Regions from separate parts of the Rhizobium sp. TRM96647 genome, predicted to be linked through region 1. Evidence: predicted binding sites of a transcription regulator. Region 1 holds the regulator's gene; each other region holds the start of a gene.
The links. The regulator LexA, encoded in region 1, represses DNA repair genes until DNA is damaged. The targets are predictions, from matches to a motif close to TGTTCNNNNTGTGTTCNG.

Region 1 (9,696 bases):
GGCACGGCGAAGCACATGCGCAGGAAGTTCGAGGCGTAGTCGAGATCGTTCTTCGGATAAACGAAGGGCTGGCCGATATGGTACTTGTAGGCCATGGCGGCGATCGTCGGCATCTTGGCGATCATGCGCAGCGATGCAACCATGCGCTGGTGCGGATCGGTGATGTCGGTGCTGTCGTGATAGAAGGCCGACAGCGCGCCGACGCAACCGCACATTACAGCCATCGGATGCGCATCGCGGCGGAAGCCGGTGAAGAAGCGCGACATCTGCTCGTGCACCATCGTGTGATGGGTGACGCGGTAGTCGAAGTCGTCCTTCTGCGCCTTGGTGGGCAGTTCGCCGTAGAGCAGCAGGTAGCAGACCTCGAGAAAATCGCCGTGCTCGGCCAGTTGCTCGATGGGGTAGCCGCGGTGCAGCAACACGCCTTCGTCACCGTCGATATAGGTGATCTTGGATTCGCAGGAGGCCGTGGACGTGAAGCCGGGGTCGTAGGTGAAAGCGCCGGTCTGCTTGTAGAGCGTGCCGATATCCATGACCGAAGGCCCGATGGTCCCCGTTCGCAGTGGCAACTCCACCGTCTTGTCACTGATCGTGACGTCCGCGCTCTTTCCCGTCATGAGGACCTCCATTGATTTATGAGGGCACTGGGCGTGCCCGAACTCGGCGGTGCCGCTTTGCTAACCCATTTGCGACGCCCTGCCAAGCAAGACGAAAGGCATGGTTGTGCAATGCAAAATCCGACATTCCGGATCGCAATATCTACTCTTCCGCGCCAGTTGCAAGCAACTTATGGGTGAGGCGGAATAATTATGGAGGGCGCATTCTTTCCGGAAACGACGGTCATGCGGGCACGGAATCGGGATTGCCTTGCAAAATCGTAAGTTGCAATATCGGGGTGTCTGCCGCCGGGATCGTTCATATGGGAAGGGGGACTGCCAGCGAGGTCGAGCACCGTGTCGCAGTGCCGGAGACAGCCTCCGTGGCGTCACCGGCTGCGACCACGTTTGCCAGGGCTTTTCCGACGCTTCCAAGGGGTGTTTTCCGGCGAACGCTGGCCCTGCGGCTGTCCCGGAACCTCACGCTCGCAAGCGCGTCTTTCGCGACGGCCTGGCAGAGCGAGCGCGACCACGGGACGCCGTTCCTGTTCGTGCCCGTCGTGCTCGGGGCAGGGGTCTGGGCATGGTACGCGCTTCCCCGCGACCTGCCGCCGCTGTTGCTCGCGGCCCTGCTCGCCGCGAGCGCGATCCTTGCCTTTTGGACCCGGCATCGCAGCGGTCTCCTTGCCGTGGCGGCGCGCACGGCCTTCCTGTTCGTCGCCGGGATGACGCTCGCGGCCGTCGAGACGGCGCGGTTGTCGACAGCGATCTTCGACCAGCCGGTGACGACGACGATCACCGGAAGGGTACTTTACGGCGAGGCCGACGAGCGCGGGCGGATGCGCTACCGCGTCGCCGTCCTTGCCACCCGCGAACCAGCCCTGCGCCGGCCGCCGGACGTGGTCAACCTCGTGGCGCGCAGCCCGCATGCGCCGATCGCGGTCGGAGGCGGGATTTCGGGCCGCGCCCGCCTCAGCCCGCCCTCGGGCGCAGCCCTGCCGGGATTGAACGACTTCGCCTTTGACGCCTACTTCGCCGGCACCGGCGCGATCGGCTACTTCTATGGCAAACCTGCCGCGGTCGTGCTGAGTGAGGCGGCCAGTGACGTCTCCTGGCTTGCGCATGCGCGCGAGACCGTCGCGGCGTGGCGCGGCGCGCTGACGGCACGGATCCGCGACCAGATCGGCGGCGACGCGGGTGCCATCGCGGCCGCCCTCGTCACGGCCGAGCAGCGGGGGATCAGCCCGGATACGGTCGAGGCGCTGCGCCGGGCAGGGCTCGCGCATGTGCTGGCGATCTCCGGCCTGAACATGGTGCTGGCCGCCGGCACGTTTCTCGTCGGTGCGCGGCTGGCCCTGTCGCTGCTGCCGGGGGCGGCGGAACGATACCCGATCAAGAAATTCGCAGCCGCCGGCGGGCTGGTGACCGTGACCCTCTACATCCTGATTTCCGGCGGCGCCGTGTCGGCGGTCCGCTCCTGGCTGATGATCGTCGTCATGCTTGTGGCCGTACTGGTCGACCGCACCGCCATCAGCCTGCGCAACATCGCCCTGTCGGCGATCGTCCTGCTGGCTGTCACGCCCTCTGCCGTTACCGGACCGGGCTTCCAGATGTCCTATGCGGCGACGCTCGGGCTGGTGGCCGGCTATGCGGCATGGCGGGACCGCGGTGTCTCCCGCACGGGGCCGTCCGCCGGCGGACTGCGGCTGATGCAGCACGCGTCCGGCTTTACGGCCGGGCTCCTCCTGTCGTCGGTCATCGGCGGGCTGGCAACGCTGGTCTATTCCCTCGGCCATTTCCACCGGATCCCGGCCTACGGCCTTGCCGGCAATCTCCTGGCCATGCCGGTCATCTCCTTTGTCGTCATGCCGATGGGGGTGATCGCCATGCTGCTGATGCCGCTGGGGCTCGAAGGGCTTGCGCTGACGATCATGTGCAAAGGCATCGAAGCCATGATCGTCATGGCGAACTGGGTCTCGGGATGGGGCGGCGAGATCGTCACCGGCCGCCTTTCGCCGCTTGCCTTCGCGCTTCTGGCTGCGGGCGGAGGGCTCGCCTGCCTGTTCAGGACGCGGCTCGCCGCGCTCGCCGTCCTGCCCCTTGCCGCCGGCGTCGCCGTGGCGGCCCTTGCGCCGGCACGGCCCGCACCGCAGTTGCTGGTCTCCGAAGACGGCGCGCTGGTGGCGCTCGTCGACGGTCGCACGGCCGCCACCAATCGCAGGCGGCCGCCCGGTTTTATCTACGACCAGTGGCGCTATGCCCTGCGCTTCGAGGACCATATGGCGCCGTTGATGCTGGGCGGCGGGGAGAGCGATCGGGGAAGCCCGGCGCGGTCAACGACCGAACGGCGAAGGGGCACGGCCGGGCGTGCGGGTGACGGACAAGCGGCCCCGTCGCATGCAGCGCTGCCCCGTCCGGTCTTATCTTCCGTCTCGCAGGGAACCGGGACGTATCATGTCAACACCGGCGCCGCGAAGGAAGCACTCGCCGCGGACTTCACCCTGGCCGCCCGGCAGAAGCGATTCGCCTGCCGCCGGCAGGCGTGGTGCGTCGGCGTCACCGCTGCGGACTGGCGGGTGGTCTGGCTGGAGGATCCGGCCCATCTGGGAGCCGCGTGCGACAGTGCCGATATCGTCGTCGCCCCCCGCCATCGCCGCGAGGGCGGCTGCGCCAGCGGAGCCCGGTTGATCAGTGCACACAGCCTTCGCCTCACCGGCGCCCTGGAGATGGCACCGGCAAACGATACCGTCGCGACAGGGCACGGCATCATCACAACGCAGGCGGTCGTCCAGCTTCATCGCCCCTGGAACCGGCATCGCCTCTACGACTGGCGCACAGACAGTTTCCGGGATGACCGCTTCCAGGATCCGGAAGACGATGCCGAAGCTCAATGATAGCGACGAATGAGCCCGACCAGCTTGCCCTGGATCTTGACGCGGTCGGGGCCGAAAATCCGGGTCTCGTAGGCCGGGTTGGCAGCCTCCAGCGCGATCGAGGCGCCCTTGCGGCGGAAGCGCTTCAGCGTTGCCTCCTCGTCGTCGACGAGGGCCACGACAATGTCGCCGGGGTTGGCCGTCCCGGCATTGCGGATGATCACCGTGTCGCCGTCGAGAATGCCCGCCTCGATCATCGAATCACCCCTGACCTCCAGCGCATAGTGCTCGCCGCCGCCCAGCATTTCCGCCGGCACGGAGATATCGTGGGTGTTGTTCTGGATGGCGGAAATCGGCACGCCGGCAGCGATCCGGCCCATCACCGGCACGGCGACCGAGCTCTCGGACGCCGGAGCCTGCGGCCGTTCCGGCGCAGGCTTTTCCTTGCCGAGGCTGCCCTCGATCACCGATGGCGAGAAGCCGCGCCGCGCCTTGAGGCTCGGCGAATAGGCCTCCGGCAGCTTGATGACCTCGAGCGCGCGGGCGCGATTGGGCAGCCTGCGGATGAAGCCGCGCTCCTCGAGCGCGGTGATGAGCCGATGGATGCCGGATTTCGACGCCAGGTCGAGCGCATCCTTCATCTCGTCGAATGACGGCGGTATCCCCGTTTCCTTCATCCGCTCGTGGATGAACAGAAGCAGTTCCTGTTGCTTGCGGGTCAGCATGGCTCGTCACCCAGAATCGTGAAACAAATACGGAACAAACACTATCTGTTCCATTTGTGTTCCGCAAGTGGCTAAAATTCCGTGAAGGTCGGCAATGAATGTGGGCTGCCAAGGGCACGGGTTGACCTGTGCCGGATGCGACTGAACACGTTGACGGCCTGCCATGAACGGCTATAAAGCGCCGTGCCCCGGCGCGGGTGCACAAGACGGCTGATGCAGCAGGATATGGTTGCGCAGCTTGTTGGAAGAGTGTCCGAGTGGTTTAAGGAACCGGTCTTGAAAACCGGCGTGCGGGAAACCGTACCGTGGGTTCGAATCCCACCTCTTCCGCCATCTGCCGCAAAATTCATTCCTTGTCTCCCGCTTGCTCTTCAGTCTTCATCTCGGAACGTCTGTGGCGCAAACGTCCGGGCTTCCCTGATGGCTGAATAGCGAGGCGCGAGGCGGAGGTAGACGCCCCGCCGGGATGGCAGGGCGCCCGGGAACATGGGTGTCAGTTGACCGAGTTCAGCGTCATCGACGTGCCGGTCGCTGCGATGTTGAGGCCGATCTGGCCGGTCAGGCTGACGGTCTGCAGGTGGATGGAGCCGGAGGTGCCGCCGACGAGGATGTTGGCGCCGACGCCGGCGCCGACGGTCGCTTCCGCCGTGGCGCCCTGGTAGACGCCGCCGAGCGAGCCCTGGTGGTAGCCGGCGGTCGGCGCGAGCACCGCCCAGACGAGGCGGCCCTGCGTGGTGAAGCCGAGGTCGACGCCGAGCTTGCGGATCTGGCCCTGGTAGTGATCGACCGGTTCGCTGCCCATCGTGGTGACGAAGGCGCAATCGACTTCCTTGGCGGAGCCGAGCACATAGCCGGCGCCGCCGCCGATCCGGCAGTCGAGATAGCCGATGCGGACGCCGTCGCGCGCCTCCGAGCGGGCGACCACAGGCGCTTCCGGTGCGGGCACCATGTCGGCGGCACGGGCGGCCGTCAGGCCGGACGCCGCGACTGCCGTGGTCATCACTGCAATGGCAAAGGTCTTTTTCATATGCTTTCTCCTGTTTCGGGCGCGCTCATCGACGCGCCCTCCTTCTCGTGGTCGCTCGGTTGGCCTTCAGGAACACCTGTCCGTTGCCGAGGTTCCACAATGACGAATCCGTCGGCCCATGGGTTCGGCCTTCAATGAGGCGATTCAACGGCATAGGCAGCTTGCCCTTCCGCCATCAACAATCCTCGGATCGTTGCCGGAAAACCAGATATCGGGTGGCAGCGGTGCGTCTATCCGCGGGACTTCGAAGTGGATCGTAAAGACCTTGCCGGCATGGTTCGGCCGGCCATGAAGTAGAAGGAAGGAGAGGTGGCAGGGCGCCCCTGAATTATCCCTTCATTAACCATGCGGAAGTTTAGTTCTTCTGTTGCGCCGTTTCCGCGCGGGGAGAACCGCATTTTCGCCATTTTGAGGTCATGATTAATATTATGTTTTGAACGGAGCGCTATCGAGGGGGCGATCGCAGGACAGACGATCGCGAACGGTGGCGTCAGGGACACGAGCGGCGTGGGACATATGAATTTCGGTTTCTTCTCGGCGGGCGCGCGCACTGCTTTCCGGCTCGTCGCCATTCCGGTCGTCTGCGCCGGCCTGGCGAGCTGCAACACAACGAGCGAGACGGCGAAGAAGGCGGGTCGGAGCAAGGAATATTTCGCCGAGTCCGAATACGGCGTGAAGGCCAGCCCGCGCGTCGTCCAGGAAGGGCAGGCGGTCCCCAAGGGGGGCGGACGCTATCAGGTCGGCAAGCCCTACAAGGTGCGCGGCAAGTGGTACAAGCCGCAGGAGGATCCTGACTACGACAAGGTCGGGCTCGCCTCCTGGTATGGCTCTGCCTTCCACGGCCGCAAGACGGCCAATGGCGAAATCTACGACAAGTACCATCTCTCCGCCGCCCATCCGACCTTCCCGCTGCCGAGCTATGCCCGCGTCACCAATCTCGAGAACGGCACCTCCGTCATCGTGCGGGTAAACGACCGCGGGCCCTATTCGCATGGCCGGATCATCGACGTGTCCTCCAAGACGGCGGAGATGCTGGACGTCAAGGGCAAGGGAACCGCCAAGGTTCGTGTCCAGTATGTCGGCAAGGCCCGGCTCGACGGCCACGACATGCCCTATCTGATGGCTTCCTACGTGCCGAAGGGATCGCGCGTTCCCGCGGTCGATCCGGGCGGCCAGATTGCGACCGGCGTGATGGTCGCCTCGGCGGCACCGATGGCGGACAGCCTGCCGGCGATCCCGACCTTTGCCGAGCGGGCAAGCGCGGGCGAGGCGGGTTCGGCCATGACGGCGCTGGCGGAGCAGGCGCCGGCCAGTGCGGCGTTTTCCGCGATGGACGGGTTCGCCATGTTGCCGGAGATCGGCCCGATCCCCGGCGAACGTCCGGATTTCGTGCCGCGCCATGGAGACGGGGCGAGCTTTGCGGCCGCCTATGCCGAAACCCCGGCCGCCGGCGGATCGGTCGAGGCCTTCGATGCCGTCCTGCGTCAGGACGGCTCGCTCGTGCTGCTCTCCGGCAGCGACTAATACCAACCTGCACTGATATTGACCGATTGCGCCGGAGCGATTTTGGCCTGCGGCCAGGAGGAAACCGCAGTCGGACCTCTCGGTCCGGCGAGGATTTTCGACGCCGTCCGCAGTCCAAAAGCGCCCGGCCCTCCGGGTGGGCCGTCTGTCGGCCACCGGCAGCGTCGCAATCCTCGACCGATGCTGAGGCATCGCTCTGCGGTATGCTCCTCGCCGGATGACCGCAGGCGGTCCCACGCAATCGGTCAATATCACTGCAGGTTGGTATAAATCCCGTGAGACAAACGCCCGGACGGTTGCTTGCCGAACGGATGGATGTGTAGGACTTTAGGACAAATGCCGGAGTCTCCATGTCCTTCCGATCGATCGCCGTCCTCGTCCTCTCGCTGATCCTGACATCGACCGCCTGGTCACAGTCACAGCTCTCCGGTGCCTTCGATACCAAGGCCAGGCAGGCCTACCTGATCGATTCCGGGACGGGGACGATCCTCTTTTCGCGCAAGGAAGGCGAGCCGGTCACGTCAGCTTCGCTGGCCAAGGCGATGACGCTGGCCGTCGTCTTCAAGGCGTTGCGGGCGGGCGAGATCGCGCTCGAGACGACCTATTCGGTGTCCGAACACGCCTGGCGGACCGGCGGGGCGCCGTCGCGCACGGCGACGATGTTCGCAGCGTTGAAGTCGCAGGTTTCGGTGCAGGACCTGATCCGCGGCGTCGCCGTGCAGGCCGCCAATGATGCCTGCATCATCCTGGCCGAAGGCATGGCCGGCTCGGAGGCAGCCTTTGCCGCACGGATGAACGAGGAGGCGAGGGCGCTGGGGCTTTCGCAATCGCACTTTGCCAACGCCACCGGCCTGCCGGACCCGGGCAACAAGGTCAGCATGCAGGATCTCGTGACACTCGGGCGCCATCTGAGGGACACCTATCCGGAATACTACCGCTACTATTCCGAGCCGGAATTCGAGTGGAACAAGATCCGGCAGCGCAACCGGAACCCGCTGGTCGGCATGAACATCGGCGTCGACGGGCTGGTGCTCGGCTTTGCCGAGGACAGCGGCTACGGCCTTCTGGCGTCGGTGCAGCGCGACGGCCGCCGGTTGTATCTGGCGCTGGCCGGGATTGCCAGCGAGAAGGAGCGGATCGACGAGGCCCGGCGGATGATCGACTGGGGCATGACGGCGTTCGGGTCGAAGACGCTCTTCAAGGCCGGCGACACCATTGCGGAGGCCAGCGTCTATGGCGGCAGCGTCCACACCGTCCCGCTGGTAACGCCCGGCGATGTCGAGGTCCTGCTGCCGGTCGACAACAAGGAGCGGCTGTCGGCGCGCGTGGTCTATGCCTGGCCGCTGCAGGCGCCGGTCGCGCCGGGCCAACAGGTCGGCGTATTGCGGATCTGGAACGGCGACCGCTTCCTGCGAGAGGTGCCGCTGCAGACGGCGGCAAGCGTCGAGGTCGGAACACTCTCCAGCCGTGCGCTCGATGCGCTCCAGGAACTGCTGTTCTTCTGGCTTTGAGGCCGGTTGCGCGGGCGGCGGTGCCGTGCCGGCATCCCCGCGAATGCGTTTTCGGTTTTGAAGGATATGCGCTAGTAGTGGGCGGAATCGGTCCCGAAGGGCCGGACGATGCCGGTGCGCCGGAGTGGGAAGAGGTCGGTTTGGCCGGTTTGTTCATAACGTTCGAGGGCGGTGAGGGGGCGGGGAAGTCGACCCAGATCCGCTTGCTGGCGCAGGCGCTGCAGGAGCGCGGGCAGGAGGTGCTCGTGACCCGGGAGCCGGGTGGCTCGGCAGGCGCCGAGGCGGTCCGCCATGTCATCCTGTCGGGAGCCGCGGAGCATTTCGGCACCCGCATGGAGGCGTTGCTGTTTGCCGCTGCCCGCAGCGACCATGTCGAGGAACTGATCCGGCCGGCGCTGCGCCGGGGCGGGGTCGTGCTTTGCGATCGCTTCGTCGATTCGTCGCGGGTCTACCAGGGCATCACCGGCAACCTCGAGGCGGAGTTCATCGAACGGCTGCAGCAGGTCGCCGTCAACGGCGTCATGCCGGATTGCACGCTGATCCTCGACCTGCCGGCCGCAATCGGCCTGGAGCGGGCCCGCCAGCGTTCGGCCGGGCCGGTGGACAATGCCCCGGACCGGTTCGAGAAGGAGGAACTGGAGACGCACGAGAAGCGTCGCGAGGCCTTTCTCGATCTTGCCGAGCGCGAGCCGCTGCGGTGCCGCGTCATCGACGCTTCGCAACCGCGCGAGGATATCGCCCGCCAGATCCTTTCGATCGTCGAGCCGCTGCTGCCGTTCGGCCGGCGCAGCCGCCTTGCCCATCCGGAGGATGCGACGTGAGCACCGAGCATCCGGGCCTGCTGGACGGCGCGACGGCACCGGCGGAGCAGGCGCATCTTTTCGGCCATGCGGCGGCGGAAGCCTTCCTCGCGCAGTCCTATCGCTCCGGCAAGGGGCACCATGCGATCCTGATCGAGGGGCCGGAGGGCATCGGCAAGGCGACGCTGGCCTTCCGCTTCGCCCACCATGTCCTCACCCATCCCGACCCGCTTTCGGCCCCGGAAACGATCGCCGATCCCGATCCGCTTTCGGCGCTCGGACGGCAGATCGCCTCGGGCGCCTCGCACAATCTCCTGCATCTCTCCCGGCCGGTGGATGAGAAGACGGGGCGGATGCGCGCTGCGATCACTGTGGACGAGGTCCGCCGCGCCGGAAAATTCTTCGCCCAGACCTCGGGAAGCGGCAACTGGCGGATCGTCATCGTCGATCCCGCCGACGACCTGAACCGGAATGCCGCCAACGCCATCCTCAAGATCCTGGAGGAACCGCCGCGCAACGCAATGTTCCTCGTGCTCACCCATGCTCCGGGCAAGCTCCTGCCGACCATCCGTTCGCGCTGCCTGCCGCTGACCCTTGCGCCGCTTTCGGATCCGGACCTGGAGCAGGCGCTGGGCAGCCT
Region 2 (9,696 bases), on a different contig from region 1:
AACGACGGCTGCCGGACGGGCTGCCCGTTGACCCTGACATCGCCGTGTTCGACGGACTTGGCCGCGAGCGTGCGGGACTTGCGAAGACGGGCGAAGAACAGCCACTTGTCGATGCGCTGGCGTCCCTGACCCGGCTCGCGCTCGCTCGATGGCTGGTCTGCGTCGTCCGTCATGTCCTACTTCTTCATCTGCTCCTTCAGGGCAGCGAGCTTGGCAAAGGGCGAATCCGGATCGATCGGCTTCTCCTTGCGCGGCGGACGCGCCTCGAACTTGGCGGGCTTGCCGCCACGATCGTCGCGCTGCGGGCGGTCGTTGCGCTCGTTCCGGTCCGGTCGGCCACCCTGCGGCTTTCCGTCGCGGCCCTTCCCGAATTCGGGACGCCCGCCCTGCCGCTGGGCGTCGCGACGGTCGCCGTCGCGCCTGTCGCCCTCATTGCGTCCACCCGCTCGTTGCCCCCGGTCGCCGCGACGTTCACCCTGGCCACGCTCGCCATGCCCGCGCTGGCCCTGACGGGCATTGTCGCTGCGGTCGTTGCGGCCACCCGGACGCCAGAGCAGGACCGGGCGGACTTCCGCCGGGGCCTCGCCTTCGGATGCGGCGGCATCGGCGGCCGGTTCGGCGCTCGCCTCGGCAGCGGCCGGCTCGGTGGCAGCCGCCTCCGGCTCCGCACTTTCGGCTTCGGCGGCAGGCGCTTCAACCGTAGCTTCACTGGCAACCGTTGCTTCGGTTACGGCCGGGGTCTCAGCTGCGGCCGATGCTTCGGCCACGGTCGTTTCGGCTTCGCCTTCCGCCTCGGCTTCGCCCGTCGCCGCGGAGGCGTCGTCACCGGGCGCATCGGTAGCGGCCGGGGCATCGCTCTCTGCCGTCGGCGCCAGCTTGGCGTCCTCGGCAGCCAGGAAGGCTGCGGCATCCTCGGCCTTCACACTGTCGGCGCGGTAGCCGAGACCCTTGAGGATCTCTTCCATGTCGTCCGGCGTGGCGCCCAGGATGGAGAGCATCGACGTCGTGGCGGTGAAGCGGCGGCCGTCATAGGCGCCGTCCGGACGCGGCGCGGAGCCCGGCTTCCACTGCAGCAGCGGACGGATCAGGTCCGCCAGGCGCTCCAGGATATCGATGCGCACCGCGCGCTTGCCGAGGAAGCGGAAGCCCGCGAGCTTGTAGAACATGCGTTCGAAGGCCGGATCGGTGACGATCGAGGTGCGCCCCGCCGCCAGTGCCGGGATCAACTCGCCATAGCCGGGCTTGTCCAGGCCGTCGTTCTTGAGCGCCCAGAGCAGCGTGATCAGTTCGGCCGGCGCCGGCTTCAGAAGCGCCGGCATGAAGATGTGGTAGGCGCCGAAGCGGATACCGTGCTTGCGGATCGACGAGCGGGCCTCCTGGTCGAGCGACTTCACGTCGTCGGCGACATCGCGGCGGAACAGCACGCCGAGCGCCTCGACCAGCTGGAACGCAAGCCCCTTGGCCAGCCCCTGCAGGTCTTCTGCGCGGGACAGATCGTCGAGCGGCTTGAGCACGGTGGCAATATGATGATTGACGAAGCGCTCGATGCGCGCCGCGACATGGTCGCGCGCGTTTCCGGTCAGTTGCTCGTCGGCGAGCAGGATGACGCGCGGGCGCATGATGTGCTCGCTTGCGGCAAGGCGCGCGACGGGTTCGCCGAGCCAGCGCACGGTCCCGTCCGACCCGACGGCGAGATCGCTGTTGCCGGCCGCATGAAGCCGGGCGGCGCGCGCCTCGAATTCGAGCGCAAGCGCCTTCTGGGCGGCACCCTGTACCGCCTTCGCATCGGGACCTTCCGTGCCCGAAGCAAGCGTGAACCGGAATCCGGCCAACTGCCCCACATGATGCCCTTCGACGAAGACATCCCCATTCACACTGATTTCGGCTTCCAGCATCGCATTCTCTCTCAGGCGCTTCATGAGCACAGATGTCCTGCGATCAACAAAGCGTTTCGTCAACCTTTCATGTAACGCGTCGGACAATCGGTCTTCGATTTCCCGCGTCTTTTCCTGCCAGTGTGTCGGATCGGCCAACCAGTCCGGGCGATTCGAGACATAGGTCCATGTCCTTATCTGGGCGATTCTTGCCGAAAGCGTGTCAATCTCGCCATCGGTGCGATCGGCCCGCCGCACCTGCTCGGCCAGGAAATCCTCGTTCACCGTACCCCGCCGGACAAGGTCGGCATAGAGGGTGGAGATCAGATCGGCGTGCTGGGCGGGCGTGATCCGGCGATAGTCCGGCAGGGCGCAGGCCTCCCACAGCTTCTCCACCCGCTCCGGCGCCGTCGCCATGTCCTTGACGTCGGGATAGCGCGCCAGATGTTCCAGCGCCTGCTGGTCGACGGCCGGAAGGGCGCGCGCGAGCCCGGAAATCGCCGGCGGCGCATCGAGGCTCGCCTTCAGGGTGGCGATCGAGGTGAAGTCCAGCCGCTTGGAGCGCCACTGCAGCACGCGGACGGGATCGAACTCATGCGCCTCGATCCGCTCGACCAGTTCCGGCTCGAACGGATCCACCCGACCCGTCACGCCGAAGGTGCCGTCGCGCATGTGCCGCCCGGCGCGGCCGGCGATCTGGCCGAGTTCGCCGGGATTGAGGTTGCGGAACTGGTAGCCGTCGAACTTGCGGTCCTGGGCGAAGGCGACATGGTCGACGTCGAGGTTGAGTCCCATGCCGATCGCATCTGTGGCCACGAGATATTCGACGTCACCTTCCTGGTAGAGCCCCACCTGGGCATTGCGCGTGCGCGGCGAGAGCGCGCCGAGCACCACCGCGGCGCCGCCCCGCTGGCGGCGGATGAGCTCGGCGATGGCATAGACCTCGTCGGCCGAGAACGCGACGATGGCGGTGCGCTGCGGCAGGCGCGTGATCTTTTTCGAACCGGCGTAGAAGAGCTGCGACAGGCGCGGCCGCTCCACCACCGTTATACCCGGCAGCAGATGCTCGAGGATCGGCTTCATCGTCGCCGCACCCAGGAGCAGCGTCTCGTCGCGGCCGCGCAGATGCAGGATGCGGTCGGTGAAGATGTGGCCGCGCTCCAGGTCGCCGGCAAGCTGGACCTCGTCGATCGCCACGAAGGAGGCCCGCGTCTCCCGCGGCATCGCTTCCACCGTGCAGACGGAATAGCGCGCCATGTGCGGCGTGATCTTCTCCTCGCCGGTGATCAGCGCGACGTTGTGATGGCCGACCCTCTCGACCAGGCGCGTATAGACCTCGCGCGCCAGAAGCCGCAGCGGCAGGCCGATCACGCCCGTCTCATGCGCCACCATGCGTTCGATTGCGTAATGGGTCTTGCCGGTATTGGTCGGGCCGAGCACCGCGGTGACACCGCGGCCGCTCAATATCATCGGTGCAGCGTTCAAGGCATGCCTCGGAGAGTATCGATCGTCCGGCGCCGGTCATCGCCCGCGCGCCGGCAACACAAATGCCCATCGTCGCGCGCAATGGCAAGTGCAACCGACGAATTGGCGACCGTATTGCCCGGATTTCCGGGCGATGCGGCAGAACCTGGAACACCTTGCGAACGAATCGGAGACGAAACGAAGACTCGCTCGGATTCAGGGTTTGTTCCCTACAAGATGTTGGTTTTCCAGTAGCTTACCCCACCATATGCTGAATCTCGGCCGCAAGCTGGCCGAGTCTTGCGGCCGAGGCACAACCGCACGCCGGAATGCTGTAAAGCCCCACCGTGAAATATGGTTAAGATTCTTTTCGCTTGGCCATGCAGCGTCCGGCTCATGGCAGGAAGCGCCACACCGTCGTCCGCTTGACCTCGCTGTCTTCCAGCGCCCGCGTGACCGGCACCTCGTAGGTCGCAAGCGGCTCCATCCTCTCCTTCGGGCAATAGGAGCGCCCGGGGTCCCCGACCAGAACGGCCGCGCCGCGCGCAGCCAGGTCGCGAAACCACGGAAGCAGGGCCCGGGCGAAATCGCTGTCATAGAAGACGTCGCCGGCCAGCACCACGTCCCAGCCACGATCCGTCCCGATCAGGTCCTGTCGCTCGAAGTCCAGCTCGACGCCGTTCAGCCCCGCATTCAGCCGCACGGCCGTTTCCGTCCACGGATCGATGTCGGCCGCCAGCACGCGCGCGGCCCCCGCGCGGCGCGCCGCAATCGCCACGAGGCCGGAACCGCTGGCGAAATCGAGCACGCTGCGGCCGCCGACGACGCCGGGGTGATCGAGAAGGTAGCGGGCAAGCCCCTGCCCGCCGGCCCAGGCAAACGCCCAGAACGGCGGCGGCAGGCCGATCGCCTCCAGTTCCTCCTCGGTCTTCAGCCAGAGGTCGTGCGCCTCGGACGCCAACCGCAACCTGATCTCCGGCACGTGCCGCGGCGACAGGATGGCCGTATTGTCGAGGATGAAGCGCTCCGGATCGGTCCGCACGGGTTCGGGCCGGTCAGCGCGGCGGCTTGTCGAGCCCGCCCATGCGGCAGACCTCGATCCATTCGTCGTCCGTCACCGGCTGGACGGACAGCCGCATCGAGGTGACCAGCGACATCTTCTCCAGCTTCGGGTTCGCCTTGATGTCCTTCAACGACACCGGATTCGGCATGTCGCAGACGGCGCGGATGTCGACGCAGTCCCAGCGCGGATCGTCGCCCGCCGTCGAATCAGGATGCGAGAGGGCGCAAACCTCGGTGATGCCGACGATCTCCAGCCCCTCGTTGGAATGATAGAAGAAGCCCTTGTCGCCGATCTGCATGGCACGCATGTTGTTGCGCGCCAGGTAGTTTCGCACCCCGTTCCACTCGGTGCCCTTCTCGCCCGCATCCTTCTGCATCTGCCAGGACCACTTGAAGGGCTCCGACTTGTAAAGCCAGTAGGCCATCCGCCTTATGCCTCCGGATTGTTGAAGGTCCAGGTCCAGGGCTTCACCTCGACGCTTTCGAAGACGCCGGCCTTAAAGAAGGGATCGGCTTCGCCGAGCGCGCGCGCCGCCTCGGCACTATCGGCCCTGACGACGACGAGGCTGCCGTTCGGCTTGCCGTCCGCATCGAGGAAGGGACCGGCGAAGGCAAGCTTGCCCTCTTCGTTCAGCTTCGTCAGGTGGGCGACGTGCACCGGCCGCGTGTCGAGACGCAGTTGCAGTGCGCCGGGCTTGTCGGTGCAGAGAAGAGCAAAAAACATCACAATGTCCTTTCTTCAGAATTCCTGGGTGATCGGTCGCGTCATCAGCCTGCCGATCGCAGTCGCCAGATCCAGCTTGCCGTCGATGATCGCCGCGACCGCGTCGGTGATCGGCATGTCTATGTTTCGTTCGGCCGCAACCCGCGAGGCGACGCCGGCGGCAAATGCACCCTCCACGAGATCGCCGGACCATCCGTCCGCATTGCCGTGGCGGCCAAGCTCGATGCCGAAACGCAGGTTGCGCGACTGGTGGCTGGTGCCGGTGAGCACGAGATCGCCGAGGCCCGAAAGCCCCGTCACCGTCGTCGCGTCGCCACCATGGGCGGCGACGAAGCGCGACATCTCCGCCAGGCCGCGCGAAATCAGCGCCGCGCGGGCGGAATCCCCGAGCCCGGCGCCCTCGACGATGCCGCAGGCGATCGCCAGCACGTTCTTGAGCGCACCACCGAGCTGCACGCCGATCCGGTCGCCCGAGGGGTAGAGGCGGAAGGTCGGCCCGGACAGCGCCTGCGCCAGCGACGCAGCCGTTTCCAGGCCGGCCGCCGCGATCACCATCGCCGTCGGCAGCCCGCGCGCAATGTCGGCGGCGAAGCCTGGACCGGATAGCACGGCGACATGCTGGCGCGGCAGCTCCTCCGCCAGCACATCGGTCAGCAGTCGCCCACTGGCCTTCTCCATGCCCTTGGCGCAAATGATAACGGCGGCCTCGTCAGCAAGATAGGATGCGAGATCGCGCGCAGCCGCCCGCTGCGCCTGCGAGGGCATGGCAAAGAGCACGACCGGCACGTCCTTCAAGACATGCGGATCCACGGTCGCCTCGAGCGCCGTCGAAAGGGCGATCCCCGGCAGGGCGGCCTCGTTGCGGCGCGACGACGTGATCTCCGCCACCGTCTCCGCCCGCCGCGCGAGCAACGTCACCCGGCTCTCGCCGGTCTCGGCTATGACGGTTGCGAGTGCGGTGCCGAAGGCGCCGGCTCCCGCCACCACGACATGCGGACCGGTCGTCATGCCTTGGCCCCCCGCTTGCCCGAACCGAGCATGGCCGCGGCCTCCGCATCGAGCGGCCACCGCGCGCGCGGTGCGACCGAAAGATCGTCGGGCGACAGGCCGCAGGCCATCCGCTCCAGCCCCGCCCAGGCGATCATCGCCGCATTGTCGGTGCAGAGCGCAAGCGGCGGTGCGACGAAGCGGAACCGATTGTGGTCGCATAGTTCCTGCAAAGTCGCCCGCAGGACCCTGTTGGCGGCGACGCCGCCAGCAACGACCAGAGCCGGCTCGCCGACGTCGGGGAACGCCTGCCGGAAGCGCTCGAGCCCGCGTCCGATGCGGTCCTTCAACGTGCGCGACACCGCCTTCTGGAACGAGGCGCAGATATCGGCGATGTCCTGCTCGCTCACCGGCTCGATCGATTGGGCCGCCTGGCGCACGGCGGTCTTCAGCCCGGAGAAGGAAAAGTCGAGACGCTTCTCGCCGACGAGCGGCCGCGGGAAGGTGAACCGGTCCGGATCACCCGTCATAGCCGCCCTCTCCACCGCGGGCCCGCCCGGATAGGGAAGGCCGAGCAGCTTTGCCGTCTTGTCGAAGGCCTCCCCCAGCGCATCGTCGATCGTCGTGCCCCAGCGCTCGTAGTCGCCGACGCCGCGTATCAGCACCAGTTGCGTGTGCCCGCCGGAGACGAGCAGCATCAGGTAGGGAAAGGAAAGCCCGTCGGTCAGCCGCGCCGTCAGCGCATGCCCCTCCAGGTGATTGACCGCATAAAGCGGCTTGCTTTTGGCGCGCGCGATCGCCTTGCCGGTCATCAGACCGACGATCAGCCCGCCGATCAGGCCCGGCCCGCTCGTCGCCGCGATGGCATCCACCTCGTCCAGCGTCTTGCCGGCGCGCGAAAGCGCCTGGCCGATCAGTTCGTCCAGCGCTTCGACATGGGCCCGGGCAGCAATTTCCGGCACGACGCCGCCATAGGCGCTATGCTCTTCCAGCTGGCTCAGCACCACGTCGCCGAGGATCGTGCCGCGACCGGCCTCATCCCGCGCGACGACGGCCGCTGCGGTCTCGTCGCAGCTCGTTTCAATGCCGAGGATGGTCAGGTGGGACGACATGAAGCACGCTGGTTGATTGCGATGGTGGCAAAAGCCGGTTACGAGAGCTTCCGGTAACAACGGATCACGGTGGATGCAAACAAAACCTTTCAGGATCGGGACCCGTGGCAGCCCGCTGGCGCTGGCTCAGACGCACGAAACCCGTGCCCGCCTGATGGCGGCACACGGCCTGCCCGAAGACATGTTCGAGATCGTGGTTCTCTCCACCAAGGGCGACCGCATCACCGATCGTGCCCTGTCGGAGATCGGCGGCAAGGGCCTCTTCACCGAGGAGATCGAGGCGCAGCTCTATTCCGGCGACCTCGACTTCGCCGTGCATTCGTCGAAGGATATGCCGACCCGCCTGCCGGACGGCCTTGAACTCGCAGCTTTCCTTCCACGCGAAGACCCGCGCGACGCCTTCATCGGGCGGACGGCGCCGACGTTCCTCGAATTGCCGCAGGGTGCGACGATCGGCTCCGCCTCGCTGCGGCGGCAGGCGCAGTTGCGAAGGCTTCGCCCGGACATCAAGGTCATCATCTTCCGCGGGCAGGTGGATACGCGATTGCGCAAGCTCGCCGACGGCGAAGCCGATGCGACGCTTTTGGCCTATGCCGGTCTGAAGCGGATCGCCAAGGAGCATGTGGCGACGCAGATCCTCGATCCGGAGATCCTTCTCCCCGCCCCGGCGCAGGGCGCGATCTGCGTCGAGGCCCGCGTCGGCGACCGCCGCATCGCCGATCTGCTTGCCCCGATCAACGATCCCTCGACCAGCGAGGCGGTCACCTGCGAACGCAGCTTCCTGGCCGTGCTGGACGGCTCCTGTCGCACGCCGATTGCCGGCTATGCCGTCTCCGACGGCGGCCGCATCCGCTTCCGCGGCATGATCCTCACCCCCGACGGCTCGCTCTGTCACGAGACGATCATCGAGGGGGCGGCTTCCGACGCGGCCGAACTGGGCGCCAGGGCCGGGCACACGGTGCGCGCGGCTGCCGGCACCGGCTTCTTCGACGGGTGGACCTGATGAGGGTTCTGGTCGTCCGCCCCCAGGCATCGGCGGAAAAAACCGCAGCAAAACTCAAGGCCCTCCATCACACGCCCGCGATCCTGTCCCTCGTCGTCCCCGTCCATGACACGGATGCGGCAACGGCAGGCCTCGCGCGGCGGCACTCGGCCATCGCAATCACCAGCGCGGAGGCCGCGAACGTCCTCCGCGCGATCGGCGGCGAGCTTGACCGTCATCTGCTCACCACCGTCTTCGCCGTCGGCCGCGCCACGGCGCGCGCGGCGGCGGATGCGGGCTTTCGCACCGTGCTGGCTGCCGAGGGAAGCGACGGCAACAGCCTCGCCGACCTGATCGTCCGCCACAGGCAGGACTTCGGCGTGCCGGCCGAACCGCTCCTCTATCTGGCCGGCACGCCCCGGTCGCAGCAGTTCGAAACCCGCCTCGATGCGGCCGGCGTGGCATACGAGACGGTGGAATGCTACCGCATGGAGCCGACGCCGCCGAAACGCGCCGTGCTGAAGCCGCTGGTCGTCGACGAGAAACCGGATGCCGTTCTGTTCTACTCGCGCGAATCGGCCCGTCACTTCTTCGAGCTGCCGCTGGTCACCGAATATCTGGACAGCTTCGAAAACACGATCTTTCTCTGTATCAGCCGCAATGTGGCGTCCATGGTGCCCGAGCGCTTCGCCAAATCCGTCGTCGTCTCCACCACGCCGACGGAGGAAGGTCTTCTCGACCTGCTCTGAAGGTCGCCTTCCGGGCACCTAAATCGAAGGAAGGGCTTTCCCTGCCGGGCTTCCCTTACTAGGTTTACCGTATCGCATTGGAAAGCAAGGAGGCCGTCATGGACCCGGAAAAGCCGCCACGCCGAAAGAAAAGCGCGACGCCCGTGACGATCGACCTGGAGGCAGCGCCGGCGACCGCGGAAGCAAAGACCCCGCCCGCCCCCGGCGAACCGGACGTGGTCACCGCGTCGGCCGGAACCGACGCGACCCGGACCGAGGCCCGGATCCCCGAACAGAAGTCCCCGGACAAGGAAACGCCCGAGCAAGCCCTCCCTGAACAGGGGGCCGCCGGGGACGTCATCACCGGGAAAACGACCGCCGAACAGGAAACGATCGGCCGGGAACCCTTCTCAGCCACGGACGAGCCTGCTCCGGAACCGGCCGCCGACACTGGCCCCGATGCGGCAGCGCCCGCCTTCGAGGAGCCTCCGACAGAACCCCGCCATGAGCAGCAGTTCGAAGCCGCACCCCCGCCGCATGCCGTGCAGCCGCCGAGCAAGTCGGGCGCGTTTGCGGCCGCCATCGTCGGCGGCCTCGTGGCCCTGGCGGGCGCCGGTGCCCTGCAATATGGCGGCTACCTGCCGGCACTCGGCCCGGGCGCAAGGACCGGTAGCGAACTTGCTCCGCTCAGCGCGGAACTGGAAGCACTGAAGTCGCAGGTGAACGCCCTCCGGGCAGCCGCATCTTCGCCCGCAGCCGATCT
Region 3 (9,696 bases), on a different contig from region 1:
ATCGGGCGCGTGGCATCTGGCATTCACGCGCCGATCCTGCGGCTTCCCGTGCAGGTGGCCGGTCGTCGATGTGGCATGGCGGATTTCGCCGATGAGGTTGATGCGGCAGACGTGTCGCGTAGGCCTCCGGCGGTGCCGCGGCATGGGCTGGCGCTCAACGGCTCGAAGACTGTGTTCAGGAACCGTCGAAGGACGAATGTGGCGGATTGGGATCTGCCTCAGGCCAGGCAGCGCGCCTGCTTATTCCGAGGCGTCCGGGCGGAACGGGCGGAAGCTCATGCGGTGCAGGTTGCAGGGGCCGAGGGTGCCGATCGCGTCGCGGTGGCGCTCGGTGCCGTAGCCGGCATGGGTGCCGAAGCCGTAGCCGGGATAGCTGTTGTCGGCGCAGGCCATCATCCGGTCACGCACGACCTTGGCGACGATGGAGGCGGCGGCGATCGACAGGACCCGCGCATCGCCCTTCACCACCGCACGCCCGGCGCAGGCGAGCCCCGGAGGAACGTCGAGCCCATCGGTCAGCACCAGCCCCGGGCGGACCGTCAGGCCGCAGACGGCCCGGCGCATGGCATCGAGGCTGGCCTTGCGGATGTCGGTCTTGTCGATCCGGCGCGCGCTGCTGGAGGCGACGGAGACGACCGAGGTCGCAAGGATCTGCACGAACAGCGCCTCGCGCTTCACGGCCGACAGCTGCTTGGAATCGCGCAGCCCGTCCGGGATCCTGTCCGGATCGAGCACGACGGCGGCGGCGACCACGGGGCCGGCCAGCGGTCCGCGCCCGGCCTCGTCGGCACCGGCCACCGGCCATTGGCCGGCCCGGCGCGCCGAAAGCTCCATCGAGAAATCGGGTCCGGCGGGAAGGTCGAAGAGAAGGGGGGAATCGGTCGTCGCGCGGCGTTTCATGCGGCGAACTTCGCACGGCCGACCGATTCCCCGCAAGTCCCCGGGCGAGGCGGCACCCGGGAACGTCGACATTGCGAGGGGGACAGGGCAATGTCGAATGGAAAGGGCAACGTGCCCCGAACCTCGTCAGGAGGCGCCGCGCCCGTCGCGGCACGGTGCTACAACAGCGACAGTTGCACCCCGCTGCCCGATGGCGGCACGAACAGGTCCGCCGAAAGGTTCCGCCGTGTCCGCACCAGTCCCAGTCGCTTCGACGCCAGCTCGAAGCGGCGCGCGATCTGCCAGGCATAGGGACCCGCGCCCTTCATCCGCTTGCCGAACTCGGCGTCGTAGTCCTTGCCGCCGCGCATCGAGCGCACCAGCGACATGACGTGGCGGTAGCGGTCCGGATACTCGCGCAGCAGCCAGTCGCGGAACAGCGGACTGACCTCCAGCGGCAGGCGCAGGAGCACATAGCTCGCCTCCTGCGCGCCGGCCGCCTTGCCGGAATCGAGGATCTTCTCGATCTCGTGGTCGTTCAGCCCCGGAATGATCGGCGCCACCATGATGCTGACGGGGACGCCGGCTTCCGAAAGCGCGCGCATCGCCTCCAGCCGCCGCGACGGGGTCGCGGCCCTCGGCTCCATGCTGCGGGCCAGCTTGCGGTCGAGCGTCGTCACCGACAGCCCGACCCAGGCGAGCCCCTTGCTGGCCATGCGCGCGAGAATGTCGATGTCGCGCATGATCAGCGCCGACTTGGTGACGATCGAGACCGGATGGTTGGCCGTCTCCAGCACCTCCAGGATCTGGCGCATGATCTGCCATTCCTTTTCGATCGGCTGGTAGGGATCGGTATTGGTGCCGATGGCGATCACCCGCGGCTTGTAGCCGGGCTTCGAGAGCTCGCGTTCCAGAAGTTTCGGCGCGTCCGGCTTGGCAAAGAGCCTCGCTTCGAAGTCGAGCCCCGCCGAAAGCCCCATGAAGGCATGCGTCGGCCGGGCGAAGCAGTAGATGCAGCCGTGCTCGCAGCCGCGATAGGGATTGACCGAGCGGTCGAAGGGAATGTCGGGGGACTCGTTGCGGGTGATGATGCTGCGCGGCTTTTCGACCTGCACTTCGGTCTTGAAGGGCGGCAGGTCCTCGAGCGTCTGCCAGCCGTCGTCGAAGCGCTCGCGCACCTGCTGCTCGAAACGGCCGGAAAAGTTCATCCCGGCGCCGCGCCCGCGACGGCGGTCGATGTCGATCCTCAGGCCGCTCTGCGCCACCAGCGCATCGGCAATGTCGACCGTATTGGCGGGCGCAAGCGCGCCCTGCCTGAGACTGGACAGGTCTGCCATCGGGGTTCTCCGCAGGGGAATCGTCTCCCCTTCAATGACTTTATTCCTAACGGGGAAAAGAGAACAATTCAAGAACAAAATGGAGGGCGGCACGATCCGGGTGCGAAAGCGACCAATCTACTACCACTAAGTGCAATCCATGCGTTTGTTGCCAGTGGCGCTGGGTGTTGCGATGCGGTAAGGGTCAGCCATGCTGACGGTCATCATGGAAAGCCGAGACAACGAACCCGAGCTGGCGCAGACCCTGTCCGCGCTGGTGGCGGGCGCCGTGGAGGGCATCGTGCGCGACGTGATCGTGCTCGACCACGGCTCGGACGACGGTTCGTCCCAGGTCGCGGATGCGGCCGGCTGCCGCTTCATGACCGAGTGGAGCGTGGAGGAGATCGTACGCTCCGCCCGCGGCGACTGGCTGCTTTTGCTGGAGCCCGGCGCGCGGCCGCTCTTTGGCTGGGTCGATGCGGTCTCCGAACACGTTGCGCTGAACAAGGGTCCGGCGCGCTTTGCCGGATCGCGCAACCATCGCCGGCCGTTCATGCGCCGCCTCGTCGAGCGCCGGCCGCCGCTCGAATGCGGCCTGCTCGTGTCCAAGCGGCAGGCCTGCGCGATCGTGCGCAAGGGCATGAAGCTGGACGAACTCGCCACCGGCCTCGCCGCCCGCAAGCTCGTCGCCGAGATCGTTCCCGCCTGGGCGGTCCGCGCGATGCGCGACTAGAGTCTGCCCCCGGCCGAGCAGGCCGGGTCTTGATAACGCTAAAATTGAGCGGACAATGTCGGCCGGTTGTGGCGTCGCTTCGAACCGCGGGAGGTGCGGATGCTGATTGGCACGTGTCACTGCGAGGGAGCACACTGGACGATGACGGGTGATCCGGGACCGGTCACGGCGTGCAATTGCACCCTGTGTCGCCGCTACGGTGCGCTCTGGGCCTATGACTTCGATGGGGACGACGGCGGGGACGGGCGCATCCGCCTCCACGGCACCACCAGCGCCTTCACCCGCATGGGGAGCAGGCCCTCGCTGGAGATCCGCTTCTGCCCGACCTGCGCCTGCGTCCTCTGCTGGCGGGGGCTGAGCCTCGATCCGGACGGGCGCCGGCGCATGGCGGTCAATGTCCGTCTCGCGGCCCCCGAGGCGGTCGCGCACCTGCCGATCGATCACTTCGACGGGCTGGACAGCTTCGACGATCTGCCGCGGGACGGCCGCTGCGTCCGCGACCTGTGGTTCTGAAGCGGAAACCGCGCCGGCGGCGGGCGCTTTCGCCTATTTGCGCTTCAGGTGCTCGTCGAGCCGCGGCATGATCTCGACGAAATTGCACGGCATGTGCCGGTAGTCGAGCTGGGCCTCGAGGATACCGTCCCAGGCATCGCGGCAGGCGCCGGGCGAGCCGGGCAGGACGAATATGAAGGTGGCGTTCGCCACGCCGCCGGTGGCGCGCGACTGGATCGTCGAGGTGCCGATCTTGTCGTAGGAGATCCGGTGAAATACCTCGGAAAACCCGTCCATCCGCTTCTCGAACAGCGGCTCCAGCGCTTCCGGGGTGACGTCGCGGCCGGTAAAGCCGGTCCCGCCGGTGGTGATGACGACGTCGATCGCCGCGTCTTTGGTCCAGGCTTCGACCTGCCTGCGGATCGCCCGCCTGTCGTCCGGCACGATGGCGCGGGCGGCGAGCCGGTGCCCCGCCTTCTCCAGTCGCTCCACCAGCGTGTCGCCGGAACGGTCGTCCGAAGGCGTGCGGGTGTCGGAGACGGTGAGCACGGCGATCGAAAGCGGAATGAATGGTCTCGTCTCGTCAAGGCGCGCCATGGCGGTCCTCTCCCTCGAAAGCCGCGCTGGCGATGACGAACCAGCCGGGATGTGCCGCGCCCAGAGCCTGCGCCGCCTCATTGGCCGCCTCCAGGCTGTGATAGAGCCCGAAGCAGGTCGCCCCCGAGCCGGACATGCGCACGAGCACCGGCGCGGTTGCCGCAAGCGCCTGCCGGACCGTCTCGATCTCGGGGCAGAGGGCGGTCGCCGGCGCCTCCAGATCATTGCGCATCGCCTGCAGGGCTGCAAGCCAGCAGGGTCCGGCGGTGCCGGCCTTGGGTACCTTCAGCCGCGGATTGTGCTTGCCCGGCAGGCGCCGGAAGATCTCCGGCGTCGGGACGCCGACGAGCGGATTGACGAGCACCATGGCAAAAGCGGGCAGGTCGGCGCGCAGTTCGATGTCCTCGCCGATCCCGCGGGCGACGAGCGGCCGCGAGGCGAGGCACATCGGTACGTCCGCCCCGAGATCGAGCGCGATGGCGTCGAGCAGGTCCCGGTCGATCCCGGCGTTCCAGTGGCGCAGCAGCCCGCGCAGGGTCGCCGCCGCATCCGCCGAGCCGCCGCCGATGCCGGAGGCGACCGGCAGGTTCTTTTCCAGGTGCAGGTGGACCGGCGGAGCGGCGATGCCGCGTTCGGTGAGGGCCGCGCGAAGCCGGTCGCGCGCCCTGAGCACGAGATTGTCGGCCCCGGGCGTGTCGTCCAGTCGCCCCGCAAAGCGGCCGGAAAGGGTGAGGCGGTCGGCCCCGGCGGGCGCGATCGAGACACGGTCGCCGAAGGCGGCAAAGGTCACGAGCATGTCCAGCAGGTGATAGCCGTCGGCGCGCTGGCCGACGACATGCAGCGCGAGATTGATCTTCGCCGGCGCCGGCTCCGTCAGCGTGAACCCGGATGCGCCATCGTCGCAAGCCATGGAGCGGTCAGGACTTCTTGTCGGGCTCGCCCGGCGCGGGTTCCTTGACCGGTTCCTTCTGCTCGATCGCTTGCGCCGCGGCCGGCGGCGTGTTGCTCTCGTCCGGCAGGCCCTTTTCGATCTTCGCCTTGATCTTCGGGATCTCGGCCTCTTCCGGCTTCAGGCCCAGCGCCCGGTTCCACTGGAAGGTCGCCTCCAGCTTGCGTCCCACCCGCCAGTAGGCGTCGCCGAGGTGGTCGTTGATCGTCGGATCGCCGGCGCGAAGCTCGGCGGCGCGCTCGAGTTCGGTCACCGCGTCGTCATACTGGCCGAGGCGGAAATAGGCCCAGCCGAGCGAATCGACGATATAGCCGTCGTCCGGCTTGGCGCTGACCGCGCGGCGGATCATATCGAGGCCTTCCTCGAGATTGGTGTTCATGTCTACCCAGGAATAGCCGAGATAGTTCAGCACCTGCGGCTGCTCCGGGTTGAGCTCCAGCGCCTTGCGGAAGTTCGGCTCGGCCTGCTCCCACTTCTTCTGCCGCTCGTAGGCGATGCCGCGCTGGAAGTAGATCGTCCATTGCGAGCGGTTGGGCACGTTGCCCATCTGCTCGACCGCGCGGTCGTAGACCTCGCCCATCTCCTTGTATTCCTTCGCATCCGACAGCACGCTGCCATAAGCGAGGTAGCTGCGCATATCCTTCGGATCTTCGTCGATCAGCGCCTTGAGGTGGGTCTTGGCCTCGTCGACCTTGCCGAGATCGGCAAGCTGCAGGCCGAGCTGCAGCTCGGAGATGCGGCGCATCGGTGAATTCTCCGGCACCTGGCGGTAGAACTCGATCGCCTGTTCCGGCTTCTCCTGGCTCTCCGCAAGCCCGCCGAGCAGCACCAGCGTATCGGCGCTGTCGGGATCGAGCGCGCGCGAGATCTGCAGGTAGAGCGAGACGATATCCTCCGCGCCCTCGCGGTTCAAAGCGCCGCCGATGGAAAACAGCACGCCCGCGGCGCCTTGCGCTGCGGTGCGCACCTGCTGTTCCTGCTTCTCGCCCTTCTCGATGCTGGCGCGCAGCGCCTTCAGCGGCGCATAGCTGGAAACGAGGTTCTCGCCGACCGAGATGGCGTCGAGCGCCTTCTGCTTGTTGCCCTCGCGGGCCTCCAGCCGGGCCAGCGCCATCACCGCGCGCATGAAGGTGTCGGGCGCGGCACTGCCGCCGTTGCGGTCGAGGATGGCGTCGTTCAGCCGCTTGCGGGCGGTGTCTTTGTCGCCGGCTGCGGCCGCGATGGCGCCGGCATTGTAGTTCTTGAAGATCGAGAACCAGTCGGGCCCGTCGAGGTCGCTGATGCCGGCAAGCGCCTGCTTGGCCTTGCCGTCGCCGAATTTCGCCCAGGACAGAAGCAGCCCGTTCATCATGCGGTCGAGGTCGTTCGGGCCGCTATAGACGAGGATCTTCTCTGCCGTGCGGTATTCGCGCTTGCGGATGGCGTCCATGCCGCGCACGACAGTGGTGATGCGCTCGACGGCCGGATCGTCCTTCAGCGCCTCGGCGAGCTTGACGCCGTCCTTGAACTCGCCGTCGAGCAGCAGCGTGATCATCAGCCGCTCCTTGACCTCGGTGTTGGTCGGGTCGAATTGCAGCGCGATCCGGTAGAGTTCGATCGCGGTCTTGTAGTCCTTGTCGACGTCCGCCGTCCGGGCGGCCAGGAAGGCGCCCGAGAAGGTATCGACGGCTTTCGGGTCGAAGGTCACGGTCTCTGCGGCAGCGGCCGGCTCTTCCGCCCTTGCGGCCAACGGGCCGGCAAGCGTGACGCCGGCAAGGATCGCGGCGCTGGAAAGAAGCCGGATGAAAAGGGAATGCCGCATGCAGGTGCCTTTCACTTGGGGGACGGCGGGCATGCGCCCGTCGGATCGTCACGATCCTGTCCAAATCAGCGTGGACTCATGACCACAGAGAATGGCTTTTTTGGCGCGGTGCGGCAAGAAAATCCATCGCCCGCGGCGCGCAATCTTTCGTAATCAGCTGACGCGGGAAATACAGAAGTCGATCACTTCCAGGAGCGCGGACTTCCACGGGCTTGCCGGCAGGGGGGCGAGCGCGTCACGGGCGATCATGCCATAGTGCTGCGCGCGCGCGATCGTGTCGGACAGGCCGCCGTAGCGGGTGATCAGGCCGAGCGCATGTTCGAGGTTCTGTTCGTCGCTCTCGCCGCCCTCGATCGCCTTGCGCCAGAAGGCGCGGTCCTCGGCGGTGCCGCGGCGCCAGGCGAGGATGACGGGGAGGGTGATCTTGCCCTCGCGGAAATCGTCGCCGACGTTCTTGCCGAGATCGGCAGCCTTGCCGCCATAATCCAGCGCGTCGTCGACGAGCTGGAAGGCGAGCCCCAGGTTCATGCCGTAGGATTTCAGCGCATTGCGCTCCGCCCGGCCGGTATTGGCGACGATCGGGCCGACTTCGGCGGCGGCTGCGAACAGCGCCGCCGTCTTGGCGCGGATGACTTCGAGATAGTCGTCCTCGGTCGTCTCCATGTTCTTGGCGACGGAAAGCTGCAGCACCTCGCCCTCGGCGATCACGGTCGCGGCCGAGGAGAGTACGTCGAGCGCCTCCAGCGAGCCGACCTCGACCATCATCTTGAAGGCCTGGCCGAGCAGGAAGTCGCCGACCAGCACGCTCGCCTGGTTGCCCCAGATCATCCGGGCGGTGGACTTGCCGCGGCGCAGGTCGCTCTCGTCGACGACGTCGTCGTGCAGAAGCGTCGCCGTGTGCATGAACTCGACGCTGGTGGCGAGCTTGACGTGATGGTCGCCCTCGTAGCCAAACATCGCGGCGGAGGCGAGCGTCAGCATCGGCCGCAGGCGCTTGCCGCCGGACGAGATCAGGTGGTTCGCCACCTCCGGAATCATCTGGACGTCGGAGCCGGCCTTGGAGAGGATCAACTGGTTGACGCGCTCCATGTCGGCTTTCGTCAGGTCCACCAGGGGCTTTACCGATGCCAGTTTGTTTTTGCCTTCGTCCAGCGGTATCACGACGCCCACGTGCGGGGACTCCTGTTCAATTCTGTCGCGGGACAATAGAAAGGGGGGGCTGCGGGAGCAAGAGGCGAATTGACAAGCCGGCGAAAATAAGACGGAAAAGGGAATGATCGAACTCATCCGGACCAACGACGCGGTGCTGCTCTCCTTTGCTGAGAGCCTGATGAAGGATGCCGGCATTCATTGCCTGATCGCAGACCAGGGCATGAGCATCCTCGAGGGCTCGCTCGGCATGCTGCCGCGCCGCCTGCTGGTCGAGGCCGACCGCGAAGACGACGCCCGCAAGATCCTCAGCGACGCCGGGCTCGGCGCGGAGTTGCGCTCGTGACGACGGGGCCGATACCGGTGCGCGGAATGCACCCCCCTCTGCCCTGCCGGGCATCTCCCCCGCAGGGGGGGAGATCGGCCCGTGGGACCGTCTGGCCCAAGACCGGCTTAGCGACATGGCCCGAAACGAGGTGTGCGAGCGGAATGTATCGCCGACAGCATACGTTGCGGATGGAATGCGGAGGGTTCGTCCTTCCGATCTCCCCCCCTGAGGGGGAGATGCCCGGTAGGGCAGAGGGGGGTATTGGCGCCGACGCGTATCGCCCGGCACAAGGCGAGGCCTTCCGTGGTTGCCGCTAACACCGTCGACGCCTTCCATCGCGGCCGGTTCCATCTGGTCCAGCCGAAGGGAGGCGGCCATCGCTCCGGCATGGATGCGATGCTGCTCGCCGCGCTGGTCGCGGGCGAGGGGGACATCAGCGTTGCCGACCTCGGCGCCGGCGCCGGGGCGGCGGGGCTGGCGGTGGCATCCCGCATCGAGGGCGCCCGCGTGCTGCTGGTCGAGCGCTCCCCGGCCATGGCCGATTATGCGCGAAAAAGCCTGGCGCTGCCCGAGAACGCCCGCCTCGCCGGCCGCGTCTTTGTCCTCGAGGCCGACGTCACCCTGACCGGCCGGGCGCGGCTCGCAGCCGGGCTCGCCGACGAGGTGCACGACCATGTCGTCATGAACCCGCCCTTCAACGACGCCTCCGACCGGCGCACGCCGGACGCGCTGAAGGCCGAGGCGCATGCGATGGAGGACGGCCTATTCGACCGGTGGATCCGCACCGCCGGCGCGATCATGAAGCCCGGTGGCCAGCTCTCCCTGATCGCCCGGCCGGAATCCATCGCTGATATCATCGACGCCTGCGGCAAGCGCTTCGGCGGCATCGAGATCACGGCCCTTCATCCCCGCCCCGGCGAGAGCGCGGTGCGTATCCTCGTCACCGCCGTCAAGGGCTCGCGGGCGCGGCTCGTGCTGCGCCCGCCGCTGGTCATGCACGAGGACGACAGCCACCGCTTCTCCGCCTTCGTCGACGACCTCAACAACGGCCGCGCCGCCTATCCGCGGCTCGGGCGCACGCGGGCGAAGGGCGCATCCGGGCCCGCGGCTTCCTGATACCAAGCCGCACCGATTTTGCGCCCCGGCCATTGCGTTTTACCGCCGCGTGCATACATCTGGCGATAACGCAAAATGGGAGACTGACAAGCGCGATGGCCGGATTTTTGAGGAAGTTGATGCCGAAGCGGTTCCGCAAGGAGGGCGTCACAATTCCGGTCGTGCGGTTGCAGGGCGCCATCATGGCCGGAGGCAGCCAGTTCCGCCCCGCGCTCAACCTCGCCGCCGTCGCCCCGGTGCTGGAGAAGGCCTTTTCCGACAAGGCCGCCCCCGCCGTCGCCATTTCCATCAATTCGCCCGGCGGCTCGCCGGTGCAGTCGCGGCTGATCTTCCAGC

Region 2: a site for LexA is predicted at 3,506-3,523, ahead of OCK02_RS00920 (helicase-related protein). Genes of this name have one in related genera too.
Region 3: a site for LexA is predicted at 2,276-2,293, ahead of OCK02_RS04375 (PA0069 family radical SAM protein). Genes of this name have one in related genera too.

What each region holds. Positions count from the first base shown of each region.
Region 1 covers NZ_JAOXHF010000007.1:298,087-307,782, forward strand. The annotation lists gene gltA (citrate synthase) at 1-617, opposite strand, end outside; gene OCK02_RS15590 (ComEC/Rec2 family competence protein) at 920-3,490, shown strand; gene lexA (transcriptional repressor LexA) at 3,484-4,194, opposite strand; tRNA gene OCK02_RS15600 (tRNA-Ser) at 4,438-4,527, shown strand; gene OCK02_RS15605 (DUF992 domain-containing protein) at 4,688-5,221, opposite strand; gene OCK02_RS15610 (septal ring lytic transglycosylase RlpA family protein) at 5,738-6,745, shown strand; gene OCK02_RS15615 (D-alanyl-D-alanine carboxypeptidase family protein) at 7,096-8,256, shown strand; gene tmk (dTMP kinase) at 8,397-9,077, shown strand; gene OCK02_RS15625 (DNA polymerase III subunit delta') at 9,074-9,696, shown strand, end outside.
Region 2 covers NZ_JAOXHF010000001.1:195,692-205,387, forward strand. The annotation lists gene OCK02_RS00915 (RNA-binding S4 domain-containing protein) at 1-173, opposite strand, end outside; gene OCK02_RS00920 (helicase-related protein) at 177-3,344, opposite strand; gene OCK02_RS00925 (class I SAM-dependent methyltransferase) at 3,733-4,380, opposite strand; gene OCK02_RS00930 (EVE domain-containing protein) at 4,394-4,825, opposite strand; gene OCK02_RS00935 (YciI-like protein) at 4,831-5,124, opposite strand; gene OCK02_RS00940 (NAD(P)H-dependent glycerol-3-phosphate dehydrogenase) at 5,140-6,132, opposite strand; gene tsaD (tRNA (adenosine(37)-N6)-threonylcarbamoyltransferase complex transferase subunit TsaD) at 6,129-7,223, opposite strand; gene hemC (hydroxymethylbilane synthase) at 7,297-8,226, shown strand; gene OCK02_RS00955 (uroporphyrinogen-III synthase) at 8,226-8,954, shown strand; gene OCK02_RS00960 (hypothetical protein) at 9,053-9,696, shown strand, end outside.
Region 3 covers NZ_JAOXHF010000002.1:300,400-310,095, forward strand. The annotation lists gene OCK02_RS04370 (ribonuclease HII) at 241-900, opposite strand; gene OCK02_RS04375 (PA0069 family radical SAM protein) at 1,059-2,216, opposite strand; gene OCK02_RS04380 (glycosyl transferase) at 2,407-2,928, shown strand; gene OCK02_RS04385 (GFA family protein) at 3,028-3,441, shown strand; gene moaB (molybdenum cofactor biosynthesis protein B) at 3,475-4,017, opposite strand; gene OCK02_RS04395 (4-(cytidine 5'-diphospho)-2-C-methyl-D-erythritol kinase) at 4,004-4,927, opposite strand; gene OCK02_RS04400 (tetratricopeptide repeat protein) at 4,935-6,767, opposite strand; gene OCK02_RS04405 (polyprenyl synthetase family protein) at 6,921-7,937, opposite strand; gene OCK02_RS04410 (DUF2007 domain-containing protein) at 8,041-8,262, shown strand; gene OCK02_RS04415 (tRNA1(Val) (adenine(37)-N6)-methyltransferase) at 8,548-9,360, shown strand; gene OCK02_RS04420 (S49 family peptidase) at 9,456-9,696, shown strand, end outside.